Pyrobaculum calidifontis JCM 11548: one gene and its partners. The main gene of each other region encodes a partner of the protein of the gene in region 3 in a complex. Links are inferred from orthologs where the notes say so. Each region holds a gene or a part of one and is shown on either strand. Other genes may lie near its edges. The genes, in order: PCAL_RS02995, rpl4p, PCAL_RS09435, PCAL_RS08400 and PCAL_RS11135.

Evidence for each region.
Region 1: PCAL_RS09435 (region 3) and PCAL_RS02995 share a complex: the UniProt entries of both Methanocaldococcus jannaschii proteins name them as parts of the 50S ribosomal subunit. The link is inferred for Pyrobaculum calidifontis JCM 11548 from one-to-one orthologs.
Region 2: PCAL_RS09435 (region 3) and rpl4p share a complex: the UniProt entries of both Methanocaldococcus jannaschii proteins name them as parts of the 50S ribosomal subunit. The link is inferred for Pyrobaculum calidifontis JCM 11548 from one-to-one orthologs.
Region 4: PCAL_RS09435 (region 3) and PCAL_RS08400 share a complex: the UniProt entries of both Methanocaldococcus jannaschii proteins name them as parts of the 50S ribosomal subunit. The link is inferred for Pyrobaculum calidifontis JCM 11548 from one-to-one orthologs.
Region 5: PCAL_RS09435 (region 3) and PCAL_RS11135 share a complex: the UniProt entries of both Methanocaldococcus jannaschii proteins name them as parts of the 50S ribosomal subunit. The link is inferred for Pyrobaculum calidifontis JCM 11548 from one-to-one orthologs.

The regions. Positions count from the first base shown.
Region 1 is NC_009073.1:527,622-530,383, reverse strand. The notes cover bases 11-2,749. They hold PCAL_RS02995 (50S ribosomal protein L22), read right to left. Parts: upstream 1,788-2,749; coding sequence 1,233-1,787; downstream 11-1,232. Other genes in these bases: PCAL_RS02985 (HAD family hydrolase), read left to right, coding at 2,658-2,749; PCAL_RS02990 (geranylgeranylglycerol-phosphate geranylgeranyltransferase), read left to right, coding at 1,846-2,673; PCAL_RS03000 (hypothetical protein), read left to right, coding at 775-1,236; PCAL_RS03005 (mechanosensitive ion channel family protein), read left to right, coding at 11-725. Also shown: more of PCAL_RS03005, read left to right, coding at 1-10; more of PCAL_RS02985, read left to right, coding at 2,750-2,762. UniProt on the Methanocaldococcus jannaschii protein: This protein binds specifically to 23S rRNA. It makes multiple contacts with different domains of the 23S rRNA in the assembled 50S subunit and ribosome.
Region 2 is NC_009073.1:1,472,458-1,475,253, reverse strand. The notes cover bases 1-2,773. They hold rpl4p (50S ribosomal protein L4), read right to left. Parts: upstream 1,930-2,773; coding sequence 1,072-1,929; downstream 1-1,071. Other genes in these bases: rpl3p (50S ribosomal protein L3), read right to left, coding at 1,941-2,773; PCAL_RS08400 (50S ribosomal protein L23), read right to left, coding at 830-1,075; PCAL_RS08405 (hypothetical protein), read left to right, coding at 394-756; PCAL_RS08410 (exosome complex RNA-binding protein Csl4), read left to right, coding at 1-366. Also shown: more of rpl3p, read right to left, coding at 2,774-2,796. UniProt on the Methanocaldococcus jannaschii protein: One of the primary rRNA binding proteins, this protein initially binds near the 5'-end of the 23S rRNA. It is important during the early stages of 50S assembly.
Region 3 is NC_009073.1:1,653,961-1,656,683, reverse strand. The notes cover bases 10-2,709. They hold PCAL_RS09435 (50S ribosomal protein L14), read right to left. Parts: upstream 1,727-2,709; coding sequence 1,292-1,726; downstream 10-1,291. Other genes in these bases: truD (tRNA pseudouridine(13) synthase TruD), read right to left, coding at 2,648-2,709; PCAL_RS09430 (DUF362 domain-containing protein), read right to left, coding at 1,821-2,618; PCAL_RS09440 (hypothetical protein), read right to left, coding at 907-1,224; PCAL_RS09445 (hypothetical protein), read right to left, coding at 542-925; ahcY (adenosylhomocysteinase), read left to right, coding at 10-206. Also shown: more of ahcY, read left to right, coding at 1-9; more of truD, read right to left, coding at 2,710-2,723. UniProt on the Methanocaldococcus jannaschii protein: Binds to 23S rRNA. Forms part of two intersubunit bridges in the 70S ribosome.
Region 4 is NC_009073.1:1,472,856-1,475,824, reverse strand. Bases 24-2,969 are described here. They hold PCAL_RS08400 (50S ribosomal protein L23), read right to left. Parts: upstream 1,647-2,969; coding sequence 1,401-1,646; downstream 24-1,400. Other genes in these bases: rpl3p (50S ribosomal protein L3), read right to left, coding at 2,512-2,969; rpl4p (50S ribosomal protein L4), read right to left, coding at 1,643-2,500; PCAL_RS08405 (hypothetical protein), read left to right, coding at 965-1,327; PCAL_RS08410 (exosome complex RNA-binding protein Csl4), read left to right, coding at 404-937; PCAL_RS08415 (DUF2067 family protein), read right to left, coding at 24-350. Also shown: more of PCAL_RS08415, read right to left, coding at 1-23. UniProt on the Methanocaldococcus jannaschii protein: Binds to 23S rRNA. One of the proteins that surrounds the polypeptide exit tunnel on the outside of the ribosome.
Region 5 is NC_009073.1:1,945,534-1,948,403, forward strand. Bases 4-2,850 are described here. They hold PCAL_RS11135 (50S ribosomal protein L13), read left to right. Parts: upstream 4-1,070; coding sequence 1,071-1,631; downstream 1,632-2,850. Other genes in these bases: PCAL_RS11125 (DNA-directed RNA polymerase subunit D), read left to right, coding at 4-680; PCAL_RS11130 (50S ribosomal protein L18e), read left to right, coding at 706-1,074; PCAL_RS11140 (30S ribosomal protein S9), read left to right, coding at 1,636-2,076; PCAL_RS11145 (DNA-directed RNA polymerase subunit N), read left to right, coding at 2,073-2,273; PCAL_RS11150 (U6 snRNA-associated Sm-like protein LSm6), read left to right, coding at 2,305-2,565. In the rest of the region: more of PCAL_RS11125, read left to right, coding at 1-3; more of PCAL_RS11155, read left to right, coding at 2,851-2,870. UniProt on the Methanocaldococcus jannaschii protein: This protein is one of the early assembly proteins of the 50S ribosomal subunit, although it is not seen to bind rRNA by itself. It is important during the early stages of 50S assembly.

The DNA of each region.
Region 1 (2,762 bases), 1.1 Mb from region 3 along the record:
GGAAGGCGGTTAATCGGCTTGTGGAAAGGACGGGGCTTGAGAAGGCTTTTGACAAGACTGATGTGGGTAAGGCGTTTAGGGCTGCTGGTGTAGATTTGTCGAATTTGGTGGGCATGTTGGTGACCGCTTTTGTTATTGTGATTGGTATTGTGATTGCATTGGATTATCTTAAGATTGGAGGAGAGGCGGGCAGAATTGTCGCAGATGTGGCTAGGTATTTGCCTAGGCTGATTGGCGGCATTATTCTGCTGAGCGTTGGCATAATTCTCGTTGCCATTCTTACTGACTATATTGGGAAGTTGCTTACTGGCTTGTTCCCCCAGCAGTTTGTGGAGATTGGGGAGATGTTGAGGAACTTGTTGCTGATCGGCCTCGTGGCGTTGATCGTCTCTATCGCGCTGGACTTGATGCTGTTTACTGGTCCGCTTGTCTACCCGCTTATTCTTGGCACCGTCATTATTGGCGCTGGGATATTCATTGGGCACACTATTGTGCGTAACATCGTGGAGGATCACCCAGAGTTCGCTGGGGTGGCTCCGTATGCCAAGTTCTTGGTGTACTTAGTGTTTCTGATGGTGGGTCTTGGGGCTATATTTGCCGAGTTTCCGCAGACCGCGCACGTTGTTCAGAACGTTGCCTGGGGCGTGGCTATTGCGGTGGGCATATTGCTGGCGCCGGTGATATACACGTTGGCTAAGCGAATGGTAGAGGAGGCCAAGAAGTAAGCCCCTTTTTTCACGGTAACTTTTATATAGTTTTATATACTCTCCTCCTATGCATATCGAGATTAGGGACCCGTCTCTGGTGGAGCGTCTCAGGCGTCTTCTCCCGCGGCCAGATGCGCCGTTCGATGATGTGATTGTGAAGCTTCTGGAGCAGCCTTGTAAGCTCAGGATTAGGGAGATTGTGGAGGAGGTCTTTGCCTCTGCTAATCTTGAGGAGAGGGTTGCTAAGGCGGTGGAGCAGGCCGTGTCGCGTAGTGTGGGGGATTTGGAGAGGAGGGTTGTCCACGCTGTGGAGAGGGCTGTCAGAGATTTTCTCCGTAGCTTGCCTGCGGGCGAGCTGGCGGGTGGGGGGTGGGACGCGGTGATTAGGGAGGCGAAGAGGCGCCCGGATGGCTGTCTCACGTTTTCAGAGATTCGCAGGCTTTATGGGAAGAATCTCAACAGTGTGATGTTGAGGAAGAGGGGGTTTGTGCAGAGGGAGAGGGGGCTTTGGTGTCTGCCTAAGGACTAGCGTTTTACTAGGTTTAGCTTGTAGCGTTTTGGCACAACCTCCTTGGGGAGCTCTGCGGCTACTATCTCCACGTTTACTGTCTCCTCGTTGAATGGTGTTGCTCTACCGAAGGCACGCGGCATGATGTTGGGGATTTTTATCCCCTTGTGGGCGGCGGCGTGGATAATGACTAGGCGCTCTACGTCGAGGCCTTTGAACTTGGCGTTGTTTTCTAGGTTTTCGAGGAGTTGGAGGTATCTCTTGGCCACTTTTACGGGCCACTTGGCCACTGGCCACCCCTCCCAGGGCGTTGCGTGGTGGGCCTGCTTCTTTTTGAATGTCTTTATAGGGATTGGTCTCTTTAGCTTTACCACGTCCTCTAGCCACGCCTTTGCCTGTTTAAGAGTCATCCCTTTGATAAACCTGGCCACTTCCACGCTCTTTTTCCATGACATTCTCTGCTCAGGGGCGTAGGCCTTGGCTATCTGCTCTGGGGTTATTCTTACTCCGTACTTCTTAAACACCAGCTCTGCCGCTTGTTCGTCTGTCAGAGAGTAGTGGAAGTGGGGCACGGGGCCCTTGGGAGTGTTGGTTATAAATATTTCTCTGCTCAGCCCCGTGGCGTCTCTACTGGGATTGTGGAGACTCATCAGGGGGGAGCACGGGGTTTTAGCCGCCTTAGCCTCCACAGCCTCTTACATGGTCGCGGGCGGCAGGAGCCTTGAGGCAGTTGCGCTGTTGGCAGTCTCCACGTTTTTAGCTGAGGCGGGGTTGTTTGCCCACAACGACTTGGCCAACTTGGAGGAGGACAGGGTCAATAGGCCGGGGGCTCCTCTGGTGACAGGTGAGGTGGGCTTGGGCGCGGCCAGGGCTGTGGCGTACGGCTCGCTTTCTGCAGGCGCGCTGGCCGCGGCTCTGCTGGGCCTTCTGCCGCTTGTCATCTACTTATCTGCGGCAATCCTCGGCACGGCCTACAACGCCAAGCTGAAGCGCGTGCCCTTTTTGGGCAACTTCATCGTGGCGTTTTTGACCTCTATGACTTATATCTATGGGATGGCGGCGGCTGGGGGCTTTTCGCCTGTGTTGGCGCTCCTCTTTGCCTCTTCGCTTGTGGCAAATTTGGGCAGGGAGTTTGTGAAAACGGCCATTGACGTTGAGGGCGACCTGAGGGCCGGGGTTAGGACCGCCGCCTCTCTGCTGGGGCCGGAGAGGGCCGCCAAGCTGGGGGCGTCTGTGACCGCGCTGTCGGCGGCGATTGGGCTGTGGCTGGTGGCCGCGGCTCTTGACTCGCGGTTGTACATTTTGGCAACTGGCGCCGCGGCGACTTCGGTCTTGCTCCTCTACTTCTCCGCCTCTGCGTGGAGGGGGGCTTGGGAGAGGTACAGGAGGGGCACCCTCGCGGCGTTTGGCGTCACACTAGTGGCGCTGGTCGTGGAGGCTCTATGGCTACTGTCCTAGTGGACTTGGATGGGACGCTCATCCCGCTCGACGCTTGGGAGCCCGTGTTTTTAGAAGTATGCGAGAGGATTGCCCGCCAGGTGGGGGCC
Region 2 (2,796 bases), 180 kb from region 3 along the record:
ATTCCGCCCCCCGGCACAGTGGTGTATTGCGTAGTGTTGGGCAAGGGGCGCCGGGCGTACCAGCTCAAGTGCTTCGCGGTAGAGGGGGAGCGGGGCCCCGTGGACATGAAGTACCAAATCACTGGAGTCTTGCCCAACTTCTTCGCCGACGGGGAATTCGGCATAGGCGACTACATAAGGGCAAAGGTGGTCTCCACCTACGGCCCGCCTCTCGTCGTCTCCACGAGGGGGGCCACATACGGCGTAGTGCTCTCCAGGTGCCCCAAATGCGGCTCTCTGTTGAAGAGGAGGGGAAACACTCTTTACTGCCCCAACTGCGGCGCCGAGGTCAAGAGGAAGATCGCCGTGGGGTATTACACCGCGTAGCTTAAATACACGCCCAGGTTTTTAGACGTGGAGTCTGTCTTAAAGGAGATTGAGAAGTACTGGCCACACTTCCTCGAGAGCGACTTGGCGAAGGGCTACAGGAGCGAGGTGGAGAAATTCCGCGCGTGGCTCAAGACCGTGGGCATCCGCCTCTTCTCGCTCCGCGCAAGAGAGGCCGCAGAGCGCGGAAACCCAGTGGCGCGCGACTACCCAGAGGAGTACATAAAGGGCCTCGTGAGGAGGGGCGGGGCGAGAGTCCTCGTAAACCTCTTCGCCGCGTACCTAGTCCAGGCAAAAGTGGTATCCCAGTACTACCTCATTAAGAACAAGTACGTCGCCGGCGGCGAGTCTATAGCCACCTGGATCCGCCTACTGAAAAAAGAAAAGTAAAAAACACGTAGGCAGTAGGGGTCGGTGATGTGGGTTTTAAGTACTGACTAGTGATGTAGAACCCACGAACTGACTACAGGACTCCCAGCTTTGTCAATAGGTCCATCGCGCTGTAGCCCTCGGCGAGTTTTACATATGCCTTCTTCTCCCCGCGCGGCGTTATGAGCGTGTTGACCTTCTCCACTTTGACGTTGTAGAGTCTCTGCACTTCGTCTGCTATCTGCTTCTTAGTGGCGGTCCTCTCCACGATTATGGTTATCTTGTTCTCCCGCTCCGCGAGCCTCAAGGCCTTCTCAGTGATGACAAACCTCTTGATCATAGGAACAGTCCCTTCAGCCTTTCCACAGCCGTGGCGGTCCAGAGGGTCAGCCGCCCCGGCACGCCGCCGGGAGCCAGCACCAGCATGTTTAAGTGGCTCACTGGCACAACGTCTACGCCTGGGAAATTCCTAACGGCGCCTATTAGAGGCACGTCCAGCTCCGACACCACGACTAACACGCTCTTAGGCTCCTTGTACCTCCTGCCGCGCATCTTCCCCTTCCCAGCCCTAATTTTCACGCCCTCCGCCGCCCTCTCCACGTCGGGCCAGAGGCCCAGCACCTCGAAGAGCTTCTTCGCCTCCTTGGCCTTAGCAATTTTCTCAGCATCCCCCGACACCACAAGCGGCAGAGAGGGGACCTTCTCCACCATGTGCCCCCTGGCGGCTACCCACGACTTGTACGCAGTGGCCGCTATGGCGGACCTAATGGCCAAGTTCTTCTCCTTCCAGTTAATCTCCTCGTGCAACTTCTTCTCAGGCCTCGGCGGGTGGGCCCTCCTGCCTCCCCTAGTGTTAGGGGCAAAGCAGCCACGCGGCCAGAGATGCCCCTTGTACCTCGGAATTCTCGCAATTCCCAAGCCCACGCCAAAGGACTCGCAACTGTGTTCTTTGCCAGCGCCCTCGTAGACGCCCTTAGGCTGAAACCTCGCGCTCAAGGCGCTTAAGTAGGCTCTCCTAATCAAGTCGGGCCTCACGGGCTCGTAGAAGTGTATCGGCGTCTCTATGTCGGCCATGTACTGCCCATTTACGTCATAAACCTTAAGAGCCTCGGGAGGCCTCTCCTCCGCTGGTTTTATGTACGGCGAGAGGTCCAGAAGCTTGAACTTCAACAACTCTTTAACCACGGCGCCCATATTGGCCCAGTTTAAATACTTTGAGAACTAACCCAAACCACCTGCGGCTCTGCGGCTGGCGGCGCCTTCTTAGGCGGTCTAACTGGGTATCTAAGCACGACAAGCCTCTTCCTAGCCCCAGGCACGCTGCCCTGCAGAAGGATGTACGGCCCCTTTATAACGCCGTAGTGCGGAAAGCCAGACTTGGGTGTAATCTCGGCGCCGTTGTCCCCTATCTTTAGAATCCTCTTGTTGTACTCAGTGCGCTGGTGGAAGCCCATCTGGCCCGGCCTGGGCTGAGTGAACATAAGCGCCGGCGCCTGGGGGCCTATGGTGCCCGTCCGCCTGTGGCCCTTCCTGTGCTTGTGCCACCTCGGGAGGATAGTGACGCCGAACCTCTTCACTACGCCCTGGTAGCCCTTGCCCTTAGTGACCGCAATCACGTCGACCAGCTGGCCAGGCGTAAAGACGTCCTTCGGCGACACGGTCTTCCCCAGGAGCGATATGGCGAAGTTAATCCTCTCGTCTATGCTGGGCACTCCGCCCACGGGGATTTCCAAGACCTCGGGCGTCTTTTTCCCAATGCCGGAGAGCCTGGGCTGAGTAGCCACGAGGACTCTCACGTCGACAGCCACGTCTCTGTACTCCTCCAACGCCTTCAACTGCTTCTCAGTGTCAAACTTCTCCGGCAAAGTGAGAACTCTCCTCAAGTCGGCCGGTGGCTCAGAGACCCAAGCCTCCCCCACCGCCACCTTGTAGCCGTTGGTTGGGTCCAGGGTGTAAAGCCTCACCGCGGCCACGTAAAGAGGAGGCGCGTCGAGGACTGTGACAGCCTTCACCACCTCTTTCCCATAAAGCGGGCTAGTGGGCCTGTCGTCTACAACAACG
Region 3 (2,723 bases):
CCGAGGTCATGGACATGTCGTTTGCAAACCAAGCCTTGGCGGCTGAGTACTTAGTCAAAAACAAGCTGGCGCCAGACGTCTACAAGCTCCCCGACGAGCTCGACCGCGAAGTGGCAAGACTTAAGCTAAAGACCATGGGCATAGAGATAGAGGAAATGACAGAAGAACAGAGACAGTATCTATCCTCCTGGACCCTCGGCACCTAACGCTGTACCCACATTTTAAAAACCGCCCAGCTATGCTCTCTGCGAGGCAGGCCGCCGTACGCGAGTCGAAATTCGACCTCCTCTTTACACATGTCTTCGGCTATCTCATGTGACGTGACCCCCTCGCGCCACGCTGGCATAAGGGGGCACAAATATCACTTCATGGTCCAACTATTCGCCGACCGTAGCCTGGCCGAGGTCTTGTCAGAGGACAAGCCCCGTGTTGGAGAAGTACAGAAGACAGGGCGGCGGGGTATATATGAGTCACAATACGCATATCAAGATAAAAGTTTCAAAGCTACCCGCTAGATGGGATTTAAATTCCCTCCCCCTCTCTATTTTGATGATTGCAACTCTGGGGTCTGACTTGTGAAGATACTGACCTGCGATGAACATCTCTTGGCCATATCGCGGTATATTTTCACATTTCTCTTAGCGGCCTTGATCCTGCGCCTAAGCGTCTCTAAGTCGCTTGGAGAAATGCCGAGGGCCTTTAACTCGCGGTAGAGGGCCCTCAGCCTTTTCTCCTCCTCCTTGTAAACCTCTAGAAAAGTGGCTACCCTCCTACACTCTAGGGCGGAGACGTCCACGGGCTCTGAGTCTAGGCCCAAGATCCGAAACGCGGCGTCAGAGCTCTGCACTAGGGATGCCTTGACCTTTTCCACGTCTATGCCTCCCAAGTATTTGCCGAGGCGTTCAATTAAATAGTCGACTTCCATAGCCTCTCCACAACTCTCTTTCCCACATACTCGTCGTCTTCTACCACTTCAATTGTCTCCACGCGGCCCTCTAAGTGGTCCTCGGCCAACTCCTCCACATCTTCTACCACGTCGACGGGGTCTACGGCAACCCATCGCCTCGGGTTTTCCCCGACGCTCAAGTCGACGGCGAGCAAGGCGGCCACGTACTTGAAGTCCTCCTCGTCTAGTGTCTCCCTCAGCTTGTACAGGGCGGCGGCCCTCTTCGCCGGGCTAAGCCTCCTAAGCCGCGGGATTAAAATCTCCACAGCCGCTTCCACGTGGTTTTGACTCTGCGTAGATAAATATGCTGTGTTTAACAAAGTGCGTGGGGAGAGTGGAGTGAAACTAAACCACTATGGAGGCTAGGTTTGCAATTGTGGGCCACCTAAGCGTCGCCTCCATGGCCACGGGGCCGTGTATCTCAGAGCCCTTCGGGTCTCCCTCGGGCGTAACTATGACAACGGCGTTGTCCTCAAACGCCACCCACGTGCCGTCCGGCCTCCTGTAGGGCCTCCTCTGCCTAACCACTATCGCCCTGAAAATCTGCTTCCTCAACTCGGGCTTCCCCTCCCTCACCACAACTACCACCATGTCACCCACGCCGGCGCCCGGAATTCTCCTATGCACAGACTTAGAGTAGTGGCCAACGACGCCTATCACTCTAACCAGCTTCGCGCCAGAGTTGTCAGCCACGGGGACTAGGCTGTTCATAAATATGCCAGGAGTCACGTGGAACCTATACGGGACGCCTACCGTTCTCTTGCCGCCACGCTTTGCCATAGCACCCCCTACAGCCGCAGTTTATAAGCTTTTCCCACGGAGGCCGTCAGTCCGTCCGTCGTCAGTCACCGTTCTTCCACCAACGCTTTCATCATCAGCCTTTCTTCCAACTGAGCAGTATGCCAACGTTGCTCGTCAGTTTAATATTTAGCCGGTTCTTCTCGACGAGCTCTGGAACGTCGATCTTGGGTATTGCCCCATCGTAGTAGAAGTAGAGGTAGCCCAAGTCCCCCGGGTCTACCCCCAGCCCCCTCGCGACGACGTAGTCCACCTCTGCGCAGTTCTCGCCCACCACTTGCACCCCCCAGTAGCGCTGGAAGCCCTTGATGGGGCCGTCTCCCTCGATGACGTACTTCCCGTCGGCGATGCAGAGGGTGTTTTTCTCCAGCTTGTATATGTCTGCGATGTACTTGTACAAGGCCCTGAACCCCTCGTAGAGGTTTTGCGAATCTTTCGGCTCCAGTATCTGCAACGCGGCGGTGGTCATCGTGGAGTAGAGAATGGTCTGGGGGTGGCTGACGGGCATCGCAACGACTATCTTCAGTAGTGACTCGTCGAAGGCTGCCTCGAGGGCTCTTACGCGGACCTTGTTGCCCAGAGGCGACTGAAGCTCCAGCCTATATGTGGCACTTTGATGCGGCATCACTATCTTGGCGCCGTACTTAGCCGCCAGTTTGTCTAGCCCCATCACTTTCACGGCCTTTTCAAAGTAGGACTTAGGCATCGAGAAAGTAAGCGACACGTGGCGCCCCTCCAAGATCTGTAAAATTGTCTCAAGGAGCTCGGCCCGGGGGTTTGCCTGAGAGGGGATGTAGCTGTGGACCGCCAAAACTATCAACGCGTCCTTCTTAGGCACCGGAGGCCTCTCGTCCGCCGGCAGTGCCACTACCACGCCCCAAGTTAGACGGTAAAATAAATGTTTTAGAACCCATGCGCGGCGGGGTCGACCGGCTTCACCACCTCCCTCAATACCACAGTGGCGTAGCTCCCCCTCGGC
Region 4 (2,969 bases), 180 kb from region 3 along the record:
TACTCCGCCGTTGTCTCCAGTGCAGAGCCTTTCACGGCCGAGGGGTAGCCCCTCAGCGTTAACGCGTCGGCGATTACGTCGGGGGGTATGGGCCTGGCGAGCTCCACGTCTCTGAAGAGGACTAGGAGGGGCACTCGTCTCCGCTCTCTCCCCCGGCGCGCCAGGCCGGCCAGGCTTTTCACGAGGGCCGCGGCTTCCTCGAGCTTCTTCTCGTCGCCCTGCAGTTGTACGTAGACGTGTGTAAGCCGGACGTCCACGAGGTATTCAACGTCGAGGTGCCGCTCTAGGAAGGCGAGGAACTTCTCCACCTCCCCTCTGTCGTGGAATTTAAAGGACAGGCCGATGTACACGGCGCATGTTGAAGGCAGTTTAAAAAAATATATACTGAGGAGCTTTGCCCCACGTGAAGAAGGTAGTTACGCCAGGAGAGACTGTGGCTTATGCGGAGGAGTTTGAGGTTAGGGGAGCGGCCTACCTCAACAGCTACAAGTACATGGCCTCGGCCACGGGCACGGCGGCCTACGACCCCAAGGCGCACCTAGCCGTGGTGAAGCCCTTCCGCGAACCCCCCATTCCGCCCCCCGGCACAGTGGTGTATTGCGTAGTGTTGGGCAAGGGGCGCCGGGCGTACCAGCTCAAGTGCTTCGCGGTAGAGGGGGAGCGGGGCCCCGTGGACATGAAGTACCAAATCACTGGAGTCTTGCCCAACTTCTTCGCCGACGGGGAATTCGGCATAGGCGACTACATAAGGGCAAAGGTGGTCTCCACCTACGGCCCGCCTCTCGTCGTCTCCACGAGGGGGGCCACATACGGCGTAGTGCTCTCCAGGTGCCCCAAATGCGGCTCTCTGTTGAAGAGGAGGGGAAACACTCTTTACTGCCCCAACTGCGGCGCCGAGGTCAAGAGGAAGATCGCCGTGGGGTATTACACCGCGTAGCTTAAATACACGCCCAGGTTTTTAGACGTGGAGTCTGTCTTAAAGGAGATTGAGAAGTACTGGCCACACTTCCTCGAGAGCGACTTGGCGAAGGGCTACAGGAGCGAGGTGGAGAAATTCCGCGCGTGGCTCAAGACCGTGGGCATCCGCCTCTTCTCGCTCCGCGCAAGAGAGGCCGCAGAGCGCGGAAACCCAGTGGCGCGCGACTACCCAGAGGAGTACATAAAGGGCCTCGTGAGGAGGGGCGGGGCGAGAGTCCTCGTAAACCTCTTCGCCGCGTACCTAGTCCAGGCAAAAGTGGTATCCCAGTACTACCTCATTAAGAACAAGTACGTCGCCGGCGGCGAGTCTATAGCCACCTGGATCCGCCTACTGAAAAAAGAAAAGTAAAAAACACGTAGGCAGTAGGGGTCGGTGATGTGGGTTTTAAGTACTGACTAGTGATGTAGAACCCACGAACTGACTACAGGACTCCCAGCTTTGTCAATAGGTCCATCGCGCTGTAGCCCTCGGCGAGTTTTACATATGCCTTCTTCTCCCCGCGCGGCGTTATGAGCGTGTTGACCTTCTCCACTTTGACGTTGTAGAGTCTCTGCACTTCGTCTGCTATCTGCTTCTTAGTGGCGGTCCTCTCCACGATTATGGTTATCTTGTTCTCCCGCTCCGCGAGCCTCAAGGCCTTCTCAGTGATGACAAACCTCTTGATCATAGGAACAGTCCCTTCAGCCTTTCCACAGCCGTGGCGGTCCAGAGGGTCAGCCGCCCCGGCACGCCGCCGGGAGCCAGCACCAGCATGTTTAAGTGGCTCACTGGCACAACGTCTACGCCTGGGAAATTCCTAACGGCGCCTATTAGAGGCACGTCCAGCTCCGACACCACGACTAACACGCTCTTAGGCTCCTTGTACCTCCTGCCGCGCATCTTCCCCTTCCCAGCCCTAATTTTCACGCCCTCCGCCGCCCTCTCCACGTCGGGCCAGAGGCCCAGCACCTCGAAGAGCTTCTTCGCCTCCTTGGCCTTAGCAATTTTCTCAGCATCCCCCGACACCACAAGCGGCAGAGAGGGGACCTTCTCCACCATGTGCCCCCTGGCGGCTACCCACGACTTGTACGCAGTGGCCGCTATGGCGGACCTAATGGCCAAGTTCTTCTCCTTCCAGTTAATCTCCTCGTGCAACTTCTTCTCAGGCCTCGGCGGGTGGGCCCTCCTGCCTCCCCTAGTGTTAGGGGCAAAGCAGCCACGCGGCCAGAGATGCCCCTTGTACCTCGGAATTCTCGCAATTCCCAAGCCCACGCCAAAGGACTCGCAACTGTGTTCTTTGCCAGCGCCCTCGTAGACGCCCTTAGGCTGAAACCTCGCGCTCAAGGCGCTTAAGTAGGCTCTCCTAATCAAGTCGGGCCTCACGGGCTCGTAGAAGTGTATCGGCGTCTCTATGTCGGCCATGTACTGCCCATTTACGTCATAAACCTTAAGAGCCTCGGGAGGCCTCTCCTCCGCTGGTTTTATGTACGGCGAGAGGTCCAGAAGCTTGAACTTCAACAACTCTTTAACCACGGCGCCCATATTGGCCCAGTTTAAATACTTTGAGAACTAACCCAAACCACCTGCGGCTCTGCGGCTGGCGGCGCCTTCTTAGGCGGTCTAACTGGGTATCTAAGCACGACAAGCCTCTTCCTAGCCCCAGGCACGCTGCCCTGCAGAAGGATGTACGGCCCCTTTATAACGCCGTAGTGCGGAAAGCCAGACTTGGGTGTAATCTCGGCGCCGTTGTCCCCTATCTTTAGAATCCTCTTGTTGTACTCAGTGCGCTGGTGGAAGCCCATCTGGCCCGGCCTGGGCTGAGTGAACATAAGCGCCGGCGCCTGGGGGCCTATGGTGCCCGTCCGCCTGTGGCCCTTCCTGTGCTTGTGCCACCTCGGGAGGATAGTGACGCCGAACCTCTTCACTACGCCCTGGTAGCCCTTGCCCTTAGTGACCGCAATCACGTCGACCAGCTGGCCAGGCGTAAAGACGTCCTTCGGCGACACGGTCT
Region 5 (2,870 bases), 290 kb from region 3 along the record:
TCATCTCCGAGTTGCCCGTCTTAGCCATAGACAGCGTGGTTGTGGTTAACAATACGTCGGTGATGTACGACGAAATGTTGGCGCACAGACTTGGCCTTATACCGCTTACAACGCCGCTCAAAGACCTGCCGCCGATAGAAGACTGCGAATCGGGCCTCGTGGACCCCTCTGAATGCACCGTTAGGCTTACTCTCCAAGTAAACGCGACAGGAGATGTGGTGGTATATGCCGGAGACCTAGTGGCCGATAGACCAGATGTCGCACCGGTATATAAAGATATTCCAATTGTAAAACTTGTAGAAGGCCAGTCAGTGGTTGTTGAGGCTTATGCGAAACTCGGCCGAGCCAGAGATCACGCAAAGTGGCAAGCCGCACTGGCAAGCTACTACTACTATCCCAAGGTAGTTGTGAAGAGAGAGGAGTGTAGAGAAATGTGTAAAGAGGTGTGCCGCAATCTTGAAAACCCGTTAGAGTGCACGTTTAACAAGGCGACCACGTGCAAAGAGATGTGCGGAGGCGGCATCGTGGTAGAGTGGGAAAAGGATAAGTATGTGTTTTGGATTGAGTCGTTTGGGAATTATGACGCCGAGACTGCGTTGCGCGAGGCTTTTAGAATATTGAAGAAAAAATTTGAAGACTTTCTAGACGCCTTGAGCAGGAAGGCTGAGGCAAAACTTTAAATACTGGGCATCTCGGGGTGGCGGTATGCCTCCTAATCCCACGGGTCCGACAAATAGGCAGTTGAGGATGCTTATCAGATTTCTTAGAAAGGCCGCCACTGCCAACTCTGCCAACATATGGAGGGCCATTGCCGAACTCGTGGAGAGGCCTAGGCGGAGTAGAGTTGTAGTCAATGTGGGCAAGCTAAATAGAGTTGCCAATGATGGAGACGTAGTTGTAATCCCTGGGAAGTTGCTTGGCGGAGGCGAGCTCAAAAAGCGTGTCGTTGTAGCGGCCGTCAGCGTAACTCCAAAGGCGTGGAAGAAGGTGGTAGAGGCCGGCGGAGAGGTTTTGACAATACCTGAGTTAGTTAGGCGGAATCCCAAGGGGAGCGGCGTAAAGATAGTGATATGATCGTCAAAAAAGTTCTCGACCTTTCGCAAATACCTGAGAAAGGCGAAATAGTAATAGACGCCGAGGGACACATAATGGGCCGTCTTGCGTCATATGTGGCCAAAATCCTGTTGTCTAAGCCTGAGCTTCGGGTGGTGGTGGTGAACGCGGAGAAACTTGTTGTGACGGGGGATAGGAAGATGGTAGTGGAGTGGTTCATGCGCAAAATCAGCGAGTGGAGGACTCACTACAATCCTGAGAAGGCTGGGCCAAAGATACCGAGGAGGCCCGATAGGGTATTTAAGAGAGTTGTCAGGGGGATGTTGCCCAAGAAAGTTGAGAGTGGGCGTGATGCGTTAAAGAGGCTTAGGGTCTATATGTCGATCCCCCTGGACTTTATTCAGCGGCGGCGCCTAGTCCTCTATGAGGTTCCTGCCGCCAAGCTGAGGGTTAGGCCGCTCATGCAGTTTGTGACACTTGAAGAGGTGTGGCGCAGTATTGACCCAGCGGCGTGGGAGAAGTGGAACAAGGCCAAGGAGGTGTGGGCGAAAAAAATAAAACAAGCAACCAGCGGATAGGGTTATGGAAGGCGAGATGCCTTGGGTCTCTATCTTGCAGGAGAACCCCAGAGTCATTATCTCTGTAGGGAAGAAGAAAACTGCGGTAGCCAGGGCCATAATTAAGCCGGGGATGGGGCGGGTGAGAATTAATGGATATCCCCTTGAGCTTTGGCCGATAGAAATGGCGAGAGTCAAGATGCAAGAGCCTCTCATTCTCGCCGGCGATTTGGCTAAGAAGGTGGATATTGAGGTTAATGTGAGAGGTGGGGGGTATATGGGGCAGGCAATTGCCACTAGGATCGCCATTGCCAGGGGTCTTGTAGCTTATTTCCAGAGCGAGGAATTGAAGAAGCTGTACGAGGAGTACGACCCCTACATGCTTAAGGGAGATCCCCGTAGGACTGAGCCTAAAAAGCCTGGAATAAAGCACGCGAGAAGCAAAAGGCAGAAGGCTTATAGATGATTATTCCAGTTAGGTGTTTTACTTGCGGAAAGCCGCTGGGCCATCTCTACGCCGTTTTTAAAAAGCGGGTGCTGGCCGGCGAACATCCCGGCCGTGTCCTTGACGAGCTGGGCGTCGTTAGGTATTGTTGCAGAAGGACCTTAATGGCCCATGTGGAGTGGATAGACGACTTGCTGGTTTACGAGAGAAGGGGCTAAGTTTTATATATTGGAGGGTTTAAGGCTCAATATGTCGAAGTCGTCGCAACAAGTAAAGCTCCCATCTCCTATTAAAGTGCTTACAAAGATGTTAAACAAGGAGGTGGTGGCGCGGCTTAAGGGCGGCATTGCCGTAAAAGGCGTATTGACCGCCTACGACAGTTGTATGAACCTAGTGTTGGACGACGCCGCTGAGCTCGACCGAAGTGGAGAACCAGTCACTCGGTATGGCCGTATAGTGGTCCGCGGGTCGCAAGTTATATATGTCTCAGCCATCGACGTGTCCTCATGATAGTCGTAGAGAAAGTTGATAAAATTCCGACGGCCAAGCGGCTTGTTGAAATAGTGGAGAGGAAGGGCCAAGGGCACCCAGACTACATAGCAGATGGGATTTCCGAGTGGGTGAGCCGGTACTTATCTAGGTACTACCTGGAGCACTTCGGCGTAATTCTACACCACAACGTGGACAAGACTTTGGTAGTTGGCGGCCAGGCTGCGCCTAAGTTCGGCGGGGGCGAAGTTATACAGCCCATATACATAATAGTGTCAGGCAGAGCCACTTCAGAAGTTAAGACAAAAGATGGGACTGTGAAGATA